Regions from separate parts of the Ureibacillus thermosphaericus genome, predicted to be linked through region 2. Evidence: a T-box and tRNA genes for the amino acid it is inferred to sense, from the RefSeq annotation. Region 2 holds a T-box; the other holds one or more tRNA genes.

Region 1 (8,468 bases), 1.2 Mb from region 2:
GGATTCGAACGAGCGAAATTGACGAAGTATTGCGCAGCGTATCGAAAACCGAAAAGGTTAAGTTGTTAAGGGCGCACGGTGGATGCCTTGGCACTAGGAGCCGATGAAGGACGGGACTAACACCGATATGCTTCGGGGAGCTGTAAGTAAGCTTTGATCCGGAGATTTCCGAATGGGGGAACCCACTGTTCGTAATGGAACAGTATCTTAACGTGAATCCATAGCGTTAAGAAGGCACACCCAGGGAACTGAAACATCTAAGTACCTGGAGGAGAAGAAAGAAAAATCGATTCCCTGAGTAGCGGCGAGCGAAACGGGAACAGCCCAAACCAAGAGGCTTGCCTCTTGGGGTTGTAGGACACTCTATACGGAGTTACAAAAGGATGGGTTAGACGAACCGTTCTGGAAAGGACGGCCAGAGAAGGTAAAAGCCCTGTAGTCGAAAATCCATCCTCTCCTGAGTGGATCCTGAGTACGGCGGAACACGTGAAATTCCGTCGGAATCCGGGAGGACCATCTCCCAAGGCTAAATACTCCCTAGTGACCGATAGTGAACCAGTACCGTGAGGGAAAGGTGAAAAGCACCCCGGGAGGGGAGTGAAAGAGAACCTGAAACCGTGTGCCTACAAGTAGTCAGAGCCCGTTAACGGGTGATGGCGTGCCTTTTGTAGAATGAACCGGCGAGTTACGATTACGTGCAAGGTTAAGCAGAAGATGCGGAGCCGCAGCGAAAGCGAGTCTGAATAGGGCGTTTTGAGTACGTGGTCGTAGACCCGAAACCAGGTGATCTACCCATGTCCAGGGTGAAGGTGAGGTAACACTCACTGGAGGCCCGAACCCACGCACGTTGAAAAGTGCGGGGATGAGGTGTGGGTAGCGGAGAAATTCCAATCGAACTTGGAGATAGCTGGTTCTCTCCGAAATAGCTTTAGGGCTAGCCTCGTGTGAAGAATACTGGAGGTAGAGCACTGTTTGGACTAGGGGCCCACCTCGGGTTACCGAATTCAGACAAACTCCGAATGCCAGCTATTTATACACGGGAGTCAGACTACGAGTGATAAGATCCGTGGTCAAAAGGGAAACAGCCCAGACCACCAGCTAAGGTCCCAAAGTAATCGTTAAGTGGAAAAGGATGTGGCGTTGCTTAGACAACCAGGATGTTGGCTTAGAAGCAGCCATCATTTAAAGAGTGCGTAATAGCTCACTGGTCGAGTGACGCTGCGCCGAAAATGTATCGGGGCTAAACGATTCACCGAAGCTGTGGATTCGTGCGTTGCACGAGTGGTAGGAGAGCGTTCTAAGTGCGTCGAAGTCAGACCGGAAGGACTGGTGGAGCGCTTAGAAGTGAGAATGCCGGTATGAGTAGCGAAAGATGGGTGAGAATCCCATCCACCGAATGACTAAGGTTTCCTGAGGAAGGCTCGTCCGCTCAGGGTTAGTCGGGACCTAAGTCGAGGCCGAAAGGCGTAGACGATGGACAACAGGTTGATATTCCTGTACCACCTCCCCGCCGTTTGAGTGATGGGGGGACGCAGGAGGATAGGGAATGCACGCCGTTGGTCGAGCGTGTCCAAGCAGCAAGGCGTGGAAGTAGGCAAATCCGCTTCCTAATATGCTGAGCTGTGATGGGGAGCGCGTTACGCGCGAAGTTCCTGATTTCACACTGCCAAGAAAAGCCTCTAGCGAGGCGGGAGGTGTCCGTACCGCAAACCGACACAGGTAGTCGAGGAGAGAATCCTAAGGTGAGCGAGAGAACTCTCGTTAAGGAACTCGGCAAAATGACCCCGTAACTTCGGGAGAAGGGGTGCTCATTGGGGTGCAAGCCCTGATGAGCCGCAGTGAATAGGCCCAGGCGACTGTTTAGCAAAAACACAGGTCTCTGCAAAACCGTAAGGTGAAGTATAGGGGCTGACGCCTGCCCGGTGCTGGAAGGTTAAGAGGAGGAGTTAGCGCAAGCGAAGCTCCGAATTGAAGCCCCAGTAAACGGCGGCCGTAACTATAACGGTCCTAAGGTAGCGAAATTCCTTGTCGGGTAAGTTCCGACCCGCACGAAAGGCGTAACGATCTGGGCACTGTCTCAACGAGAGACTCGGTGAAATTATAGTACCTGTGAAGATGCAGGTTACCCGCGACAGGACGGAAAGACCCCGTGGAGCTTTACTGTAACCTGATATTGAATTTCGGTGCAACTTGTACAGGATAGGTAGGAGCCGTAGAAGGGGGAGCGCCAGCTTCCCTGGAGGCGCCCTTGGGATACTACCCTGGTTGTACTGAAATTCTAACCCGCAAGCCTAATCGGCTTGGGAGACAGTGTCAGGTGGACAGTTTGACTGGGGCGGTCGCCTCCTAAAAGGTAACGGAGGCGCCCAAAGGTTCCCTCAGAATGGTTGGAAATCATTCGCAGAGTGTAAAGGCATAAGGGAGCTTGACTGCGAGACCTACAAGTCGAGCAGGGTCGAAAGACGGGCTTAGTGATCCGGTGGTTCCGCATGGAAGGGCCATCGCTCAACGGATAAAAGCTACCCCGGGGATAACAGGCTTATCTCCCCCAAGAGTCCACATCGACGGGGAGGTTTGGCACCTCGATGTCGGCTCATCGCATCCTGGGGCTGTAGTCGGTCCCAAGGGTTGGGCTGTTCGCCCATTAAAGCGGTACGCGAGCTGGGTTCAGAACGTCGTGAGACAGTTCGGTCCCTATCCGTCGTGGGCGTAGGAAATTTGAGAGGAGCTGTCCTTAGTACGAGAGGACCGGGATGGACACACCGCTGGTGTACCAGTTGTCTTGCCAAAGGCACCGCTGGGTAGCTATGTGTGGACGGGATAAGTGCTGAAAGCATCTAAGCATGAAGCCCCCCTCAAGATGAGATTTCCCATTGCATAAGCAAGTAAGATCCCTCAAAGACGATGAGGTAGATAGGTCCGAGGTGGAAGCACGGTGACGTGTGGAGCTGACGGATACTAATCGATCGAGGACTTAACCAATCATTTCAATGTCGTTATCCAGTTTTGAAAGAATAATTTAATTCGGAGGATTAGAGAGAAGATATCCCATTAAATTAGGAAATCACCAGTTCATTCTATTGTCCTCCATCGCTAAAAATATATGCCGGTGTAGCTCAATTGGCAGAGCAACTGACTTGTAATCAGTAGGTTGAGGGTTCGATTCCTTTCGCCGGCACCATCATGAGCCATTAGCTCAGTGGTAGAGCATCTGACTTTTAATCAGAGGGTCGAAGGTTCGAGTCCTTCATGGCTCATCCCGTTCACTTTAATATATTAACAATGATAAAATAATTAAAGATTAAGTATTCCACTTAATTTTGCGGAAGTAGTTCAGTGGTAGAACACCACCTTGCCAAGGTGGGGGTCGCGGGTTCGAACCCCGTCTTCCGCTCCAATAATGCCGGGGTGGCGGAATTGGCAGACGCACAGGACTTAAAATCCTGCGGTAGGTGACTACCGTACCGGTTCGACTCCGGTCCTCGGCACCATGTAAAATAGAAGTTAGCGCCAGTAGCTCAATTGGATAGAGCGTCTGACTACGGATCAGAAGGTTGTGGGTTCGACTCCTGCCTGGCGCGCCAAAAAAAGTGAACCGGGAAGTAGCTCAGCTTGGTAGAGCACTTGGTTTGGGACCAAGGGGTCGCAGGTTCGAATCCTGTCTTCCCGACCAGCAGGAACTACGGGGCATTAGCTCAGCTGGGAGAGCGCCTGCCTTGCACGCAGGAGGTCAGCGGTTCGATCCCGCTATGCTCCACCAAATTATAAATGAATAACAATTGACGGCGGTGTAGCTCAGCTGGCTAGAGCGTACGGTTCATACCCGTGAGGTCGGGGGTTCGATCCCCTCCACCGCCATCTTAAGGACCTTTAGCTCAGTTGGTTAGAGCAGACGGCTCATAACCGTCCGGTCGCAGGTTCGAGTCCTGCAAGGTCCACCAAAGGTTGAAAAGATAGATAAGAAACAAATGGAGGAATACCCAAGTCTGGCTGAAGGGATCGGTCTTGAAAACCGACAGGCGGGTCAAACCGCGCGGGGGTTCGAATCCCTCTTCCTCCACCATAACATAAAATAATTATTATCGCGGGGTAGAGCATTCTGGTAGCTCGTCGGGCTCATAACCCGGAGGTCGCAGGTTCAAATCCTGCCCCCGCAACCAAAGTGGTCCCGTGGTGTAGCGGTTAACATGCCTGCCTGTCACGCAGGAGATCGCGGGTTCGAGTCCCGTCGGGACCGCCATAAATACGGGTCGGTAGCTCAGTTGGTAGAGCATTTGACTGAAGATCAAAGTGTCGGCGGTTCGATTCCGTCCCGACCCACTTGATGCGGGTGTAGTTTAATGGTAAAACCTCAGCCTTCCAAGCTGATGTCGTGGGTTCGATTCCCATCACCCGCTCCAATGGGCCTATAGCTCAGCTGGTTAGAGCGCACGCCTGATAAGCGTGAGGTCGATGGTTCAAGTCCATTTAGGCCCACCATATATTCCGAAGTAGCTCAGTGGTAGAGCAATCGGCTGTTAACCGATTGGTCGTAGGTTCGAATCCTACCTTCGGAGCCATAAGGAGAAGTACTCAAGAGGCTGAAGAGGCGCCCCTGCTAAGGGTGTAGGTCGGGGTAACCCGGCGCGAGGGTTCAAATCCCTCCTTCTCCGCCATACATAGCCGTGGCCCCTTGGTCAAGTGGTTAAGACACCGCCCTTTCACGGCGGTAACACGGGTTCGAATCCCGTAGGGGTCATAAAAATAATAAAAAAAATAAAAAAATCTCTTGAAAAAGAGATTGAATATGATAAAATAATTCTTGTCCTTAATAAGTCTAGTGACGATGGCAAAGAGGATACACCCGTTCCCATACCGAACACGGAAGTTAAGCTCTTTAGCGCCGATGGTAGTAAGGGGCTTCCCCTTGTGAGAGTAGGACGTTGCTAGGCTTGATATGGAGGATTAGCTCAGCTGGGAGAGCACCTGCCTTACAAGCAGGGGGTCGGCGGTTCGATCCCGTCATCCTCCACCATGATATATGCCGGCGTAGCTCAATTGGCAGAGCAACTGACTTGTAATCAGTAGGTTGAGGGTTCGATTCCTTTCGCCGGCACCATCATGAGCCATTAGCTCAGTGGTAGAGCATCTGACTTTTAATCAGAGGGTCGAAGGTTCGAGTCCTTCATGGCTCATCAATAAACATTTGCGGGTGTGGCGGAATTGGCAGACGCACTAGACTTAGGATCTAGCGCCTTACGGCGTGGGGGTTCGACTCCCTTCACCCGCACCATTTAGAAAAATTGCGGAAGTAGTTCAGTGGTAGAACACCACCTTGCCAAGGTGGGGGTCGCGGGTTCGAACCCCGTCTTCCGCTCCAATAATGCCGGGGTGGCGGAATTGGCAGACGCACAGGACTTAAAATCCTGCGGTAGGTGACTACCGTACCGGTTCGACTCCGGTCCTCGGCACCATGTAAAATAGAAGTTAGCGCCAGTAGCTCAATTGGATAGAGCGTCTGACTACGGATCAGAAGGTTGTGGGTTCGACTCCTGCCTGGCGCGCCAAAAAAAGTGAACCGGGAAGTAGCTCAGCTTGGTAGAGCACTTGGTTTGGGACCAAGGGGTCGCAGGTTCGAATCCTGTCTTCCCGACCAGCAGGAACTACGGGGCATTAGCTCAGCTGGGAGAGCGCCTGCCTTGCACGCAGGAGGTCAGCGGTTCGATCCCGCTATGCTCCACCAAATTATAAATGAATAACAATTGACGGCGGTGTAGCTCAGCTGGCTAGAGCGTACGGTTCATACCCGTGAGGTCGGGGGTTCGATCCCCTCCACCGCCATCTTAAGGACCTTTAGCTCAGTTGGTTAGAGCAGACGGCTCATAACCGTCCGGTCGCAGGTTCGAGTCCTGCAAGGTCCACCAAAGGTTGAAAAGATAGATAAGAAACAAATGGAGGAATACCCAAGTCTGGCTGAAGGGATCGGTCTTGAAAACCGACAGGCGGGTCAAACCGCGCGGGGGTTCGAATCCCTCTTCCTCCACCATAATATAAAATAATTATTATCGCGGGGTAGAGCAGTCTGGTAGCTCGTCGGGCTCATAACCCGGAGGTCGCAGGTTCAAATCCTGCCCCCGCAACCAAAGTGGTCCCGTGGTGTAGCGGTTAACATGCCTGCCTGTCACGCAGGAGATCGCGGGTTCGAGTCCCGTCGGGACCGCCATAAATACGGGTCGGTAGCTCAGTTGGTAGAGCATTTGACTGAAGATCAAAGTGTCGGCGGTTCGATTCCGTCCCGACCCACTTGATGCGGGTGTAGTTTAATGGTAAAACCTCAGCCTTCCAAGCTGATGTCGTGGGTTCGATTCCCATCACCCGCTCCAATGGGCCTATAGCTCAGCTGGTTAGAGCGCACGCCTGATAAGCGTGAGGTCGATGGTTCAAGTCCATTTAGGCCCACCATATATTCCGAAGTAGCTCAGTGGTAGAGCAATCGGCTGTTAACCGATTGGTCGTAGGTTCGAATCCTACCTTCGGAGCCATAAGGAGAAGTACTCAAGAGGCTGAAGAGGCGCCCCTGCTAAGGGTGTAGGTCGGGGTAACCCGGCGCGAGGGTTCAAATCCCTCCTTCTCCGCCATACATAGCTGTGGCCCCTTGGTCAAGTGGTTAAGACACCGCCCTTTCACGGCGGTAACACGGGTTCGAATCCCGTAGGGGTCATAAAAAAACCGGCTTTTTGTCAAATGGTGTTGGTGAATAAATTTTAGTGACATTATTTGGTAATATGTAATCGGATGGCTTAGGGGAAATTCGAGGTTCCCCTAAGCTGTTTTTATTTTCGCTAAGTTTTGGGTAATGAATATTCGGTTTCTAAAGTGATAGAAGGATCGATAACCGAAAGAAATGCGTTTAATCACTTTGATTTTGTTATTAATCCCCTCTAAAATGCCGTTATTATAATCGTACTTTAGCGTATTCTCCACGTAATTTATGTATTTGTTGATTGTCTTGATGGCGGTTTTCATATAGCTGGAAACGCTGTTCCGTTTATTCGCCAAGGTTTTCTTCAAGAGCTCAAAGTCTTTGGTTTTGATGCAATGTCGAACGTATTGGTATAACTCATAGGACGCCTTTAATTCAGAATCCAGATTAATGATGTAGTGTAGAATATCCACCTCACACATGAGCTTTTTAAAGCAGTGATGATATTTGTAGTTTTTATAATCGAGTTTTGTTTGATCTTTCAGAAGGAGCTTCCAGTATTTTTTCAATTTATTGTAATTCTTTTTATCCCGATTCATGACGTTGATGCGCGTTTTGTTTAAAGCTCTGCTAAATAGTTGGAGGATATGGAATTTGTCGAGTACGATTTCCGCTTTAGGGAAAACTTCTTGGATTAAGGAAATATAAGGGCTGTACATATCGATGACAATCGTTTTTACCGCATCTCTCGCCTTCTTGGAATACCGTAAGAAATACTCTTTAAGGACATGTAATCTCCGGTCCTCCACGATATCCACAATCTCCCCCGTTTCAGAGTCGCAGAAAATAAAGGACATCGCTCCAGCTGCGGATTTCACTGATTTAAACTCGTCAAAACACAAATGCTTTGGAAGATAGTGATAATTCGGCTGATAGTAGCTATAAAAGCTGTCAATGACTCTACTGACAGTGGCATGAGAAACATTATGTTTCATTGCAATATCTTTTTCGGATATTTTATCTTTGGCGTTTAAAGCAATTGATACTTTGGTATTGTTGGAAATACAACAGTTTTTAGCCACGACGCTCGTTTTTAAAGTAAACGTGGAATGACAATGTTTACAGAAATAACGCTGTTTACGCAATTTTAAGTAGGTATGAAAACCTGAAATGCTAGGCATTTTAATGAGAGACGTTTTAAAACCGTGTTTAATGATTTGATCATCAAAGACATGTCCACAAGCATAACAAGCTTTTGGTTGATACGTTAACGTCCCATGAAAGACTTTCGCTTTTACTTTTTTGATCGTTTCGGTAGAACAAAAATTTTCATCAAATGTGATATTTTTGTCTTTTATATTGAGTAGGTTTCGTATAGAATGATGGTGAGACATGTGACACAACTCCTTTGGAAAATGTGTTTTGGCGATTACATTTTACCAGAGTTTTGTCACTGTCTCATTTTTTTGTTCAAAAAAATTGGTGCTGGTTTTTACTCACCAACAACAAATATTATAGAGCCGAAAAAACTTGGGATTGAAGGGCTATTCGTCGTGTGTACCAGAAGGGTGCGCATTTTTTTATTTATCTCACATATTTCGGGCTTATCATTTTTTGTGTAAAAAAATGGTGCTGGTTGTATCCACCAACACAAATATTATAGAGCCATAAATACTCACTAGTGTCGCATAAAAAATACCAATAGATATAATAAATCTGAATTTTCTGTAACTATATTTTTCTAAAAAAAAATCCTTTATAATGGTTTGGTGGTAGTAAACCTATC
Region 2 (8,468 bases):
TAATTCACCTGTGCGAACTTTTGTACCTTCAATTTTTTCGATTCTCTCAGCCAATCTCCTTGCAAGATAAGTACCGCGAGTCCTAATGCCAACTAAAATAACTTTGTCAATTCCCTTATTTCGTTCAATAATTTCGTGAGCAATTCTCGTTAACGCTCGGTTCATCGCCTGTGCGTCTAACAATTCTGTGACTTGAGCCATTCATAAATTCCTCCTTATTTCATAATCCAATCACTTTGCAATCGAGTAGGAGGGAGCGATTAACTCCCGTCCTCTCACACCACCGTACGTACGGTTCCGTATACGGCGGTTCAATTAAGATGATTGACGCAAGTCTTTATAACTTCCGTGAATAGCTATTCTCTTTATGCCAGTGGTCACTCCACCCTCCAAGAGGTCTCCCACGGGATTCACCGCTTCCTTCCTCAAGTGAGGTACTACGTTTTCTGTGTTCATCATGACTCACTGAATGCCAAGGGCTATTCTCTCTTAATTGTTCGGTCCTTCTTAGTAGTTCTAAACCAACTAATACTATGACCTCTGCTGACTTCTGACGGTTCAGCTACTTATCACTAAGTAGGTTATGAAGCGTACTTCACATATCCGCCAGACCTCCCCGGGTAAGTACATGCACTTTCACACCATCTATCCGCCTCATCTACTCGATATGACCTTCGACAGAAAGAGCTTTGTTTTGTTTGGCAAACTCACTCAATCATACCTAGCCTTATATGAGGTTCGTGTTCCTCGGACCGGTGTTTTGCCTCCAGCTTCCTTCAGATTCCGCGTCACCACGGACACCCTTGCTCTTGGCTAACCTCTACTTCTGTCTTCGGGGTTCGGGACTTACACCCTATAGTTCATGTACATGCCGGGCGCACCAAAAAAACCTCTTAAGCCGTCAGCTTAAGAGGTTGAAGTTACAGTAAAATAGTATGTTGGTATAGTAATTGAGTACAGTAATCCCTGTAAAATTGGGTACACTTCACCCTAATTAGATATAATTATACCCATTCCATCCAACATATCTCATTACCTTTTCAGCCTCTCTGGACTGCCATTAAAGGTACTCATATTTTATTGTCGATTGATGTTATTCTACTTCTGTAAAGTATAGAACTAATTATCTTCCAAGTCAACACTCTTTTCTTAATTGTTCAAGTAAATTTACAAAATCATGAGGTAAAGGTGCTTCAAATTCCATAAATTCATTTGTTCTAGGATGCACGAAACCTAAAACACCTGCATGTAAAACTTGTCCTCCAAAATCAATCGTTTTCTTTGGACCATATTTCGGATCTCCCACTAATGGATAACCAATATATTTCATATGAACGCGAATTTGATGAGTGCGCCCTGTTTCTAATTGACATTCCACTAATGTATATTTTCCTCCAAAACGTTCCAACACTTGGAAATGAGTAATTGCTTCTTTTCCATTGTTGACAACAGCCTGTTTTTGGCGGTCTTTCGGATCCCGACCAATGGGAGCATCAATTGTACCTTTATTATGTGGAATATGTCCATGAACTAATGCAGTATATTTTCGTTTTACTGTTTTATTCACTAACTGTTCAACAAGCGAATGATGGGCTTGGTCATTTTTAGCAACCATTAACAGACCAGAAGTATCTTTATCGATGCGATGAACAATCCCTGGACGAAGAACCCCGTTAATTCCAGATAAATCTTTACAATGATACATTAAGCCATTCACTAATGTACCTGTCATATGTCCTGGGGCAGGATGAACTACCATCCCCCTTGGTTTATTCACAACAAGTACATCAGAATCTTCATACACAATATCCAACTCTAAATTTTCAGGGATTACTTCAAGTATTTCAGGTTCGGGAACATCTACTTCAATAGAATCCCCTTCTTTTACTTTATATTTAGCCTTTACTTCCTTGCCGTTTACTTTTATTAGCCCTTCTTCAATCCAATTTGATATTTGTGTTCTAGACCAGTCCTCTTGAATAGTTGATAAAGCTTTATCAATTCGTTCTCCTGCATGTTCTGCTTCAATTGTTATGGATACAACTGTCATTGTTTCACCTTTCTCTGTTCTTTTTGATCTTCCTTTAATATCACAATTATCAACATGACTACGGATATCGTCAATGCCGCATCAGCTACATTAAAAATAGGAAAATCATAGCGGATAATTGGAATGAAAACATCAATAAAATCAACCACTTCACCTCGAAAAACTCGATCAATAAAGTTGCCGAATGCTCCACCTAATAAAATCATTAAACTAACGCCAAGGAAAGGCTTATTTTTTCCTTCTTTATGAAAATAATAAATCACACCGACAATTACAATAATCGTGACAATATAAAAAATCCACATTTGTCCTTGAAGCATTCCCCAAGCTGCTCCACGATTTCGATGACTTAAAATACCAATCCAAGGATCCCATATGCCAATCCGATCACCTATTTGCATCCTCGTCACGATAAACCATTTTGTAATTTGATCAATCAATATGATGAATAGTGCTAAAACGTAGTATTTAAACACATTCTTTCCCCCGTTTGCCTATATATCTTCATTATTCTAACATATTCCTTCAATTAATACAGAGAAACTATTCCTTTTATTTCAATTCTGATGTAAAATTACAAAACACTTGTGCGGATACACTCCTCGCTCGTGTAGATAATCCTCCTACTTGTGCGAATACACTCCCCGCTCGTGTAGATATCCTCCTACTTGTGCGGATACACTCCCCGCTCGTGTAGATAATCCTCCTACTTGTGCGAATACACTCCCCGCTCGTGTAGATAATTCTCCTACTTGTGCGGATACACTCCCCGCTCGTGCAGATAACTCCATTGTTCATGTGAAAAACCATTTTGTAACAATCTTACAAATTCATATATCGCTCCATTAAATTTCCCTACTAACCATTTTATTAAAAAAGATGTATTTGCAAACAAAAACCGCCCTTGAATTACAAAAGTAATTCAAAAGCGGTCTATTAATTATTCGTAATGATTGATTACAATTTCTGCACAGCGAGCACACAATGTTGAATGTTTTTCGTTTTGTCCAACAGTTTCAGCATAAGACCAGCAACGTTCGCATTTTTCGCCATTCGCTTTCTCAACAGCGATGGATGTTTTATCTAACTCTACAGCATTGTTTGGTGCATCTTTTCTATTGCCTAGAACAACAAATTGTGATACGAGTGAAATTTGTTTAAAGTCAACATGTTCATCATTTAATAATGCTAATACTTCTTCATCATCTGCATAAACAGCCACTTTTGCATCTAATGGTTTACCAATGATTTTCGCGTTTCGTGCCTCTTCTAAAGCTTTTAATACTTCGTCACGAATCTCCATCACTTGATTCCATTTTTCACGAAGTTCTTTGAAGTTGCTGCGTTCATCAACTTCTGGGAAGTCTGTTAATTGAACAGAAGCTTCTTCTTCATTTAAATATGACCATAATTCATCCGTCGTATGTGGGATGATTGGTGTTAGAACCTTTAATAATGTATGCAAGCAATCATACATCACTGATTGCATCGCACGGCGAGCTGGATTGTTTGGCGCCTCAATATATACTACGTCTTTCGCAACATCTAAATAGAATGCTGACAATTCAACAGACACAAAGTTGTTGATGGAATGATAAACTGCTGAGAAATCATATCTGTCATATGCAGCACGCACTTGTTTTAATACATCCTGCAAGCGCATGTACATATATTGATCCACTTCACGCAATTCTTCATATGGAACTCGGTCCGTTTTTGGATTGAAATCATATAGATTCCCGTGTAAATAACGAAGCGTATTTCGGATTTTACGATACACTTCAGAAATTTGTTTTAACATGTCCATCGAAATACGAACATCACCTGTATAATCTACAGAAGCAACCCATAGACGAAGAATATCCGCACCATATTGTTTCATCACTTGTTCAGGAGCGATGACGTTTCCAAGGGATTTACTCATTTTGCGTCCTTCACCATCTAAAACGAACCCATGAGATAAAAGCCCTTTATATGGAGCATGTCCATTAATTGCAACAGATGTAATTAACGATGAGTTAAACCATCCACGATATTGGTCAGAACCTTCTAAATAAAGGTCAGCAGGATATTTCATACCTCGTTCAACAAGCACACCTTGGTGAGTGGAACCAGAATCGAACCACACGTCCATAATATCTTTTTCTTTCGTAAATTTTCCGTTTGGACTGCCTGGATGAGTAAAACCTTCAGGTAATAAATCTTTTGCTTCTTTTTCAAACCAAATATTTGAACCGTGTTCACGGAACAATTTTGCTACGTGAGCAATTGTTTCTGGTGTAATAATTTCTTCTCCATTTTCAGCGTAAAATACCGGAATTGGCACACCCCAAGCGCGTTGACGGGAAATACACCAGTCACCACGATCGCGAATCATGTTGTAAAGGCGAATTTTACCCCAGCTTGGTGTAAATGTTGTATTTTCAATAGCTTCCAACAATTGATCGCGGAACGGTTCGATGGAACAGAACCATTGCGGCGTTGCACGGAAAATAACCGGTTTTTTTGTACGCCAGTCATGTGGATAGGAGTGCGTAAAGAAATTTAATTTTAATAAAGCTCCGACCTCTTTTAATTTTTCAGTCACCACTTTATTGGCATCATCATAGAACATGCCTTCAAATCCAGGTGCTTCATTAGTATAGCAACCTCGGTCATCGATTGGGCTCAATACGTCCAAACCGTATTTTTTCCCTACGATATAGTCGTCTTCCCCGTGTCCAGGTGCAGTATGAACACATCCAGTACCTGCATCGAGTGTTACGTGTTCTCCAACCATTACTAAAGAATCGCGGTCATAGAATGGATGTTTCGCAACAATATATTCCAATTGTTGTCCTTTTACTTCTTGAACGATTTCAACTTGTTCCCATCCAATTTCTTTTGAAACGTTTTCAATCAATTCTTTTGCAACGATATATAAGTTGCCATCCACTTTCACAACGGCATACGTAAATTCCGGGTTAACAGAAATACCTAAGTTAGCTGGAATCGTCCAAGGTGTAGTTGTCCAGATGATGAATTTTGCATCTTCAGGAACAACGCCTTTTGCGTCTTTAATTTCAAAGCTCACATAAATGGATGGTGATTTCACATCTTTATATTCAATTTCCGCTTCCGCCAATGCAGACTCGGAAGACGGAGACCAGTAAACAGGTTTTAACCCTTTGTAAATGTACCCTTTCTCCGCCATGCGGCCGAACACTTCAATTTGGCGGGCTTCGAATTCAGGTTTTAATGTAATGTATGGATTTTCCCAATCACCCCGTACGCCTAAACGCTTGAATTGGGCCTTTTGATTTTCAATTTGTTCGTAAGCATATTCTTCGCAAAGTTTGCGGAATTCGGCAATTGACATTTCTTTGCGATTAACACCTTTTTTCGTTAACGCATGTTCAATTGGAAGCCCGTGCGTATCCCAACCTGGAATATATGGAACATGGTAACCTGTCATAGAACGATGACGGTTAATCATATCTTTAAGGATTTTATTTAATGCATGTCCAATATGAATATCCCCGTTTGCATATGGAGGACCATCATGTAATACGAATTCTGGTCGGCCTTTCGTACGGTCATTTACCAGCTTATTAATATTCATTTGTTCCCATTTTTCTTGAATTTTTGGTTCGTTAACCGGAAGATTTCCACGCATTGGAAAATCAGTTTTAGGCATTAATAACGTATCTTTATACTCTACCATTCAACTTCCTCCTTTAATTATTTTGACCTATACGTATTTTTAAATTTGGATTTTGCAAAATAGAAATTCACTCTCAAAATAAAAAAAGTTTCTCTATCCCTATAGGGACGAGAAACGATTGCCCGTGGTACCACCCTTATTCACAACGTCAATAAAATAATTGACCGTTGCCTCATGACACTGTAACGTCGTGTAAAACGAAATCACTTACTTTCCTTTCAGTGATTTGGCTCAGGAGCGATTTTCTTTTTTGCTGCTTGTTCGAGCTTCCACCGTCCTCGAATCGCTAGTTGCCGCAAGCAAAAAATACTGTCTCCGTCAACACCTATTATCCCTGTTGATTAAATTCCTGTGTATCAGTATATGAAAATCATACCACCTAGTCAAGTATTAAGAAAATTATTACAATTTCCCTTGTTCTGATGTACTATTTTTAATAAATTCTTCTTCATCCTCTAACTTAAATTGTTCTTGTATCTCCGTTAATCCAATATCGTATTCCATTAAGTGATCCCAATCATCGGCATTCAACAAGTCCAACTGCGCTTCTACTAACATTTTGAAACGGTTTCGGAATACTTTTGATTGCTTTTTTAATGCATCAATTTCAATTGTTATTTTCCGTGCTTTTGCTAATGCTTCATTGACAATACGATCCGCATTTTTTTCCGCTTCTTTAATGATAAGTTTTGCCTCTTGTTGAGCATTTCTGCGTACTTCCTCTGCCGCTTCTTGCGCTACGACAATCGATTTTTGCAAAGTATCTTCCATTGTATTATAGTGCTCCATTTGAGCAGTCATTTGTTTTACCTTTTCTTCAAGCTCTTTTTTCTCTCGAATAATGAGCTCATAATCTTTAATAATTTGATCTAAAAATTCATTTACTTCGTCTTCTGCATAACCTCGAAAAGCCCTCGTAAATTCTTTATTATGTATATCAAGAGGTGATAGTGGCATGGTCTCGCACTCCTTTAGTCAAAATGTAAGCTTATAATTATTATAACGTTCGATGAAGTTCTTTACAGTAAATTTTTAAAACAATCTTACTTTCGCTCAAATAGTCCTATTGTTAATCGAATTTTGTCTTTTTTCGTTCGCCCTTCAATACGTGTAATTTTGAAACGCCCAAAGCCTCGACAAGAAATTGTATCCCCTTCTTGCAGCTCATAGGATGTTTCTTCACAAAGAGCAAAATTAACTTTTACTTTACCTCCACGAATTAAGTTTTGGGATTTTTGCCTTGAAATATTAAAACTATTTGATAATATCGCATCTAATCTCATTGAAGATACAGTAAGCACTTTCTCTATCCATTCATCTTGCGGAAGAATTAGCTCTTCCATGTTTTCTAATTCATCAATCCGCACATTTACCCTGCCGATTTTCGTCAAATTAGTTTTCACGTATAGTGCAATCTCTTTTGTACAGGCAAATTGAATAATTTCCTTATCAATACGGATGTCTCCAAAATGTTTGCGGTCAATTCCTAAGGAAAGCAAAGCTCCTAACACATCCGGATGCCTTAATTCAACAAATTTAGAAGGGAATGTTAATTTTAATATGATAATTTCAAAATCTTTTATAGTTGGTTCAAAATAGGATGGGGCAATGTACAACCTTTTCCTTTCCGCTTCTTGAAACGCCCCTTCACTATAAACGTTAATTTCATCATGAGTTCCAATAACGGATTGTACTATATGTTGTTCTCTCGGATCTAAGAACACGGTTAATTTCGGGGCATATCGATCTTCCACTTCTTTTTTCCATTCAATGACACGTTCGATAAATGGTTGTTCATCTTTTCGAAAATGTTGCAAAATATTCTGCATGTCGTCAACTCTCTCATGAATAATTCAGAAAATAAAGAACATTATATAAAAAGGATGTGACTCTTCTTTGAGCCGCACCCATCGTTAAAATAGAATATAACTTAATACTTTATAAACTCCACGCTCAATAAATGTGAGAACAATTAAGGCGATAATTGGTGAAAAATCAATCATTCCAATCGGTGGAATAAATTTTCGGAAAAACCCTAAATAAGGTTCACAAAACTTTTCTAATATCTGACCAAAAGCAGTACCTCTAGATGCTGGAACCCAAGACATTAAGATATAAATAATCAACATTAATGAATAAATTTGAAATCCTATCGATATGATTTGTATGATTGCCATAAATTCCTAATTACCTCTCTATTTTAGATATCGTCGTAATAATAATTGGAAATTTCACCTTGCACTTCAACATTTTCTGGAGTGCATAGAAAAATATTGTCACCAATTCGCTGAATATCCCCACCTAGAGCATATACGGTGCCGCTTAAAAAATCAATGATGCGCTTTCCAGCCTCATGGTCAATTCGTTGAAGATTGACGATGATGGCACGTTTATTTTTTAAATGCTCAGAGATATCTTGTGCTTCAGCATACACCCTTGGCTCTACTATAACGACTTTGGCGTTTTTCAATGAATTTGCAGATTGAATATTAATAACATTTAACGTTTTCTCTTCACCATGGCTATTGACAATTTTTTTCGTTTTCCTAGTTACAGTCTCTTGTGGTAATGAAACTGGTTCTTTTGCTGTTGGTTGAATTTCTTGCTCTTCTTCTTCATCTAAGTAAAAGAAATTTTTTAATTTGCTAATCATGCCCATCTTTTCAACCTCCTATCCTACAAGAGCTGTTCCGATTCTTATAAAAGTTGCACCTT

Evidence for each region. A T-box is a leader RNA that pairs with one kind of tRNA and senses whether it is charged. The one in region 2 lies ahead of ileS (isoleucine--tRNA ligase), so its partner is inferred to be a tRNA-Ile.
Region 1: it has a tRNA-Ile gene. The T-box ahead of ileS (isoleucine--tRNA ligase) is inferred to sense a tRNA for this amino acid. The anticodon was not compared.

What each region holds. Positions count from the first base shown of each region.
Region 1 is NZ_AP018335.1:2,854,189-2,862,656, reverse strand. Features, by position in the region: rRNA gene UtA1_RS13880 (23S ribosomal RNA) at 56-2,982, shown strand; tRNA gene UtA1_RS13875 (tRNA-Thr) at 3,106-3,181, shown strand; tRNA gene UtA1_RS13870 (tRNA-Lys) at 3,186-3,257, shown strand; tRNA gene UtA1_RS13865 (tRNA-Gly) at 3,323-3,397, shown strand; tRNA gene UtA1_RS13860 (tRNA-Leu) at 3,403-3,491, shown strand; tRNA gene UtA1_RS13855 (tRNA-Arg) at 3,508-3,584, shown strand; tRNA gene UtA1_RS13850 (tRNA-Pro) at 3,597-3,673, shown strand; tRNA gene UtA1_RS13845 (tRNA-Ala) at 3,685-3,760, shown strand; tRNA gene UtA1_RS13840 (tRNA-Met) at 3,785-3,858, shown strand; tRNA gene UtA1_RS13835 (tRNA-Ile) at 3,865-3,941, shown strand; tRNA gene UtA1_RS13830 (tRNA-Ser) at 3,971-4,063, shown strand; tRNA gene UtA1_RS13825 (tRNA-Met) at 4,084-4,160, shown strand; tRNA gene UtA1_RS13820 (tRNA-Asp) at 4,165-4,240, shown strand; tRNA gene UtA1_RS13815 (tRNA-Phe) at 4,248-4,320, shown strand; tRNA gene UtA1_RS13810 (tRNA-Gly) at 4,327-4,400, shown strand; tRNA gene UtA1_RS13805 (tRNA-Ile) at 4,403-4,479, shown strand; tRNA gene UtA1_RS13800 (tRNA-Asn) at 4,485-4,559, shown strand; tRNA gene UtA1_RS13795 (tRNA-Ser) at 4,563-4,655, shown strand; tRNA gene UtA1_RS13790 (tRNA-Glu) at 4,667-4,738, shown strand; rRNA gene rrf (5S ribosomal RNA) at 4,816-4,931, shown strand; tRNA gene UtA1_RS13780 (tRNA-Val) at 4,939-5,014, shown strand; tRNA gene UtA1_RS13775 (tRNA-Thr) at 5,023-5,098, shown strand; tRNA gene UtA1_RS13770 (tRNA-Lys) at 5,103-5,174, shown strand; tRNA gene UtA1_RS13765 (tRNA-Leu) at 5,188-5,272, shown strand; tRNA gene UtA1_RS13760 (tRNA-Gly) at 5,285-5,359, shown strand; tRNA gene UtA1_RS13755 (tRNA-Leu) at 5,365-5,453, shown strand; tRNA gene UtA1_RS13750 (tRNA-Arg) at 5,470-5,546, shown strand; tRNA gene UtA1_RS13745 (tRNA-Pro) at 5,559-5,635, shown strand; tRNA gene UtA1_RS13740 (tRNA-Ala) at 5,647-5,722, shown strand; tRNA gene UtA1_RS13735 (tRNA-Met) at 5,747-5,820, shown strand; tRNA gene UtA1_RS13730 (tRNA-Ile) at 5,827-5,903, shown strand; tRNA gene UtA1_RS13725 (tRNA-Ser) at 5,933-6,025, shown strand; tRNA gene UtA1_RS13720 (tRNA-Met) at 6,046-6,122, shown strand; tRNA gene UtA1_RS13715 (tRNA-Asp) at 6,127-6,202, shown strand; tRNA gene UtA1_RS13710 (tRNA-Phe) at 6,210-6,282, shown strand; tRNA gene UtA1_RS13705 (tRNA-Gly) at 6,289-6,362, shown strand; tRNA gene UtA1_RS13700 (tRNA-Ile) at 6,365-6,441, shown strand; tRNA gene UtA1_RS13695 (tRNA-Asn) at 6,447-6,521, shown strand; tRNA gene UtA1_RS13690 (tRNA-Ser) at 6,525-6,617, shown strand; tRNA gene UtA1_RS13685 (tRNA-Glu) at 6,629-6,700, shown strand; gene UtA1_RS13680 (ISL3 family transposase) at 6,802-8,076, opposite strand.
Region 2 is NZ_AP018335.1:1,618,818-1,627,285, reverse strand. Features, by position in the region: gene pyrR (bifunctional pyr operon transcriptional regulator/uracil phosphoribosyltransferase PyrR) at 1-201, opposite strand, end outside; gene UtA1_RS17120 (hypothetical protein) at 316-459, opposite strand; gene UtA1_RS07790 (RluA family pseudouridine synthase) at 1,136-2,050, opposite strand; gene lspA (signal peptidase II) at 2,047-2,526, opposite strand; gene ileS (isoleucine--tRNA ligase) at 2,991-5,753, opposite strand; T-box leader at 5,854-6,084, opposite strand; gene UtA1_RS07775 (DivIVA domain-containing protein) at 6,156-6,710, opposite strand; gene UtA1_RS07770 (YlmH family RNA-binding protein) at 6,797-7,582, opposite strand; gene UtA1_RS07765 (YggT family protein) at 7,667-7,930, opposite strand; gene UtA1_RS07760 (cell division protein SepF) at 7,954-8,412, opposite strand; gene UtA1_RS07755 (YggS family pyridoxal phosphate-dependent enzyme) at 8,425-8,468, opposite strand, start outside.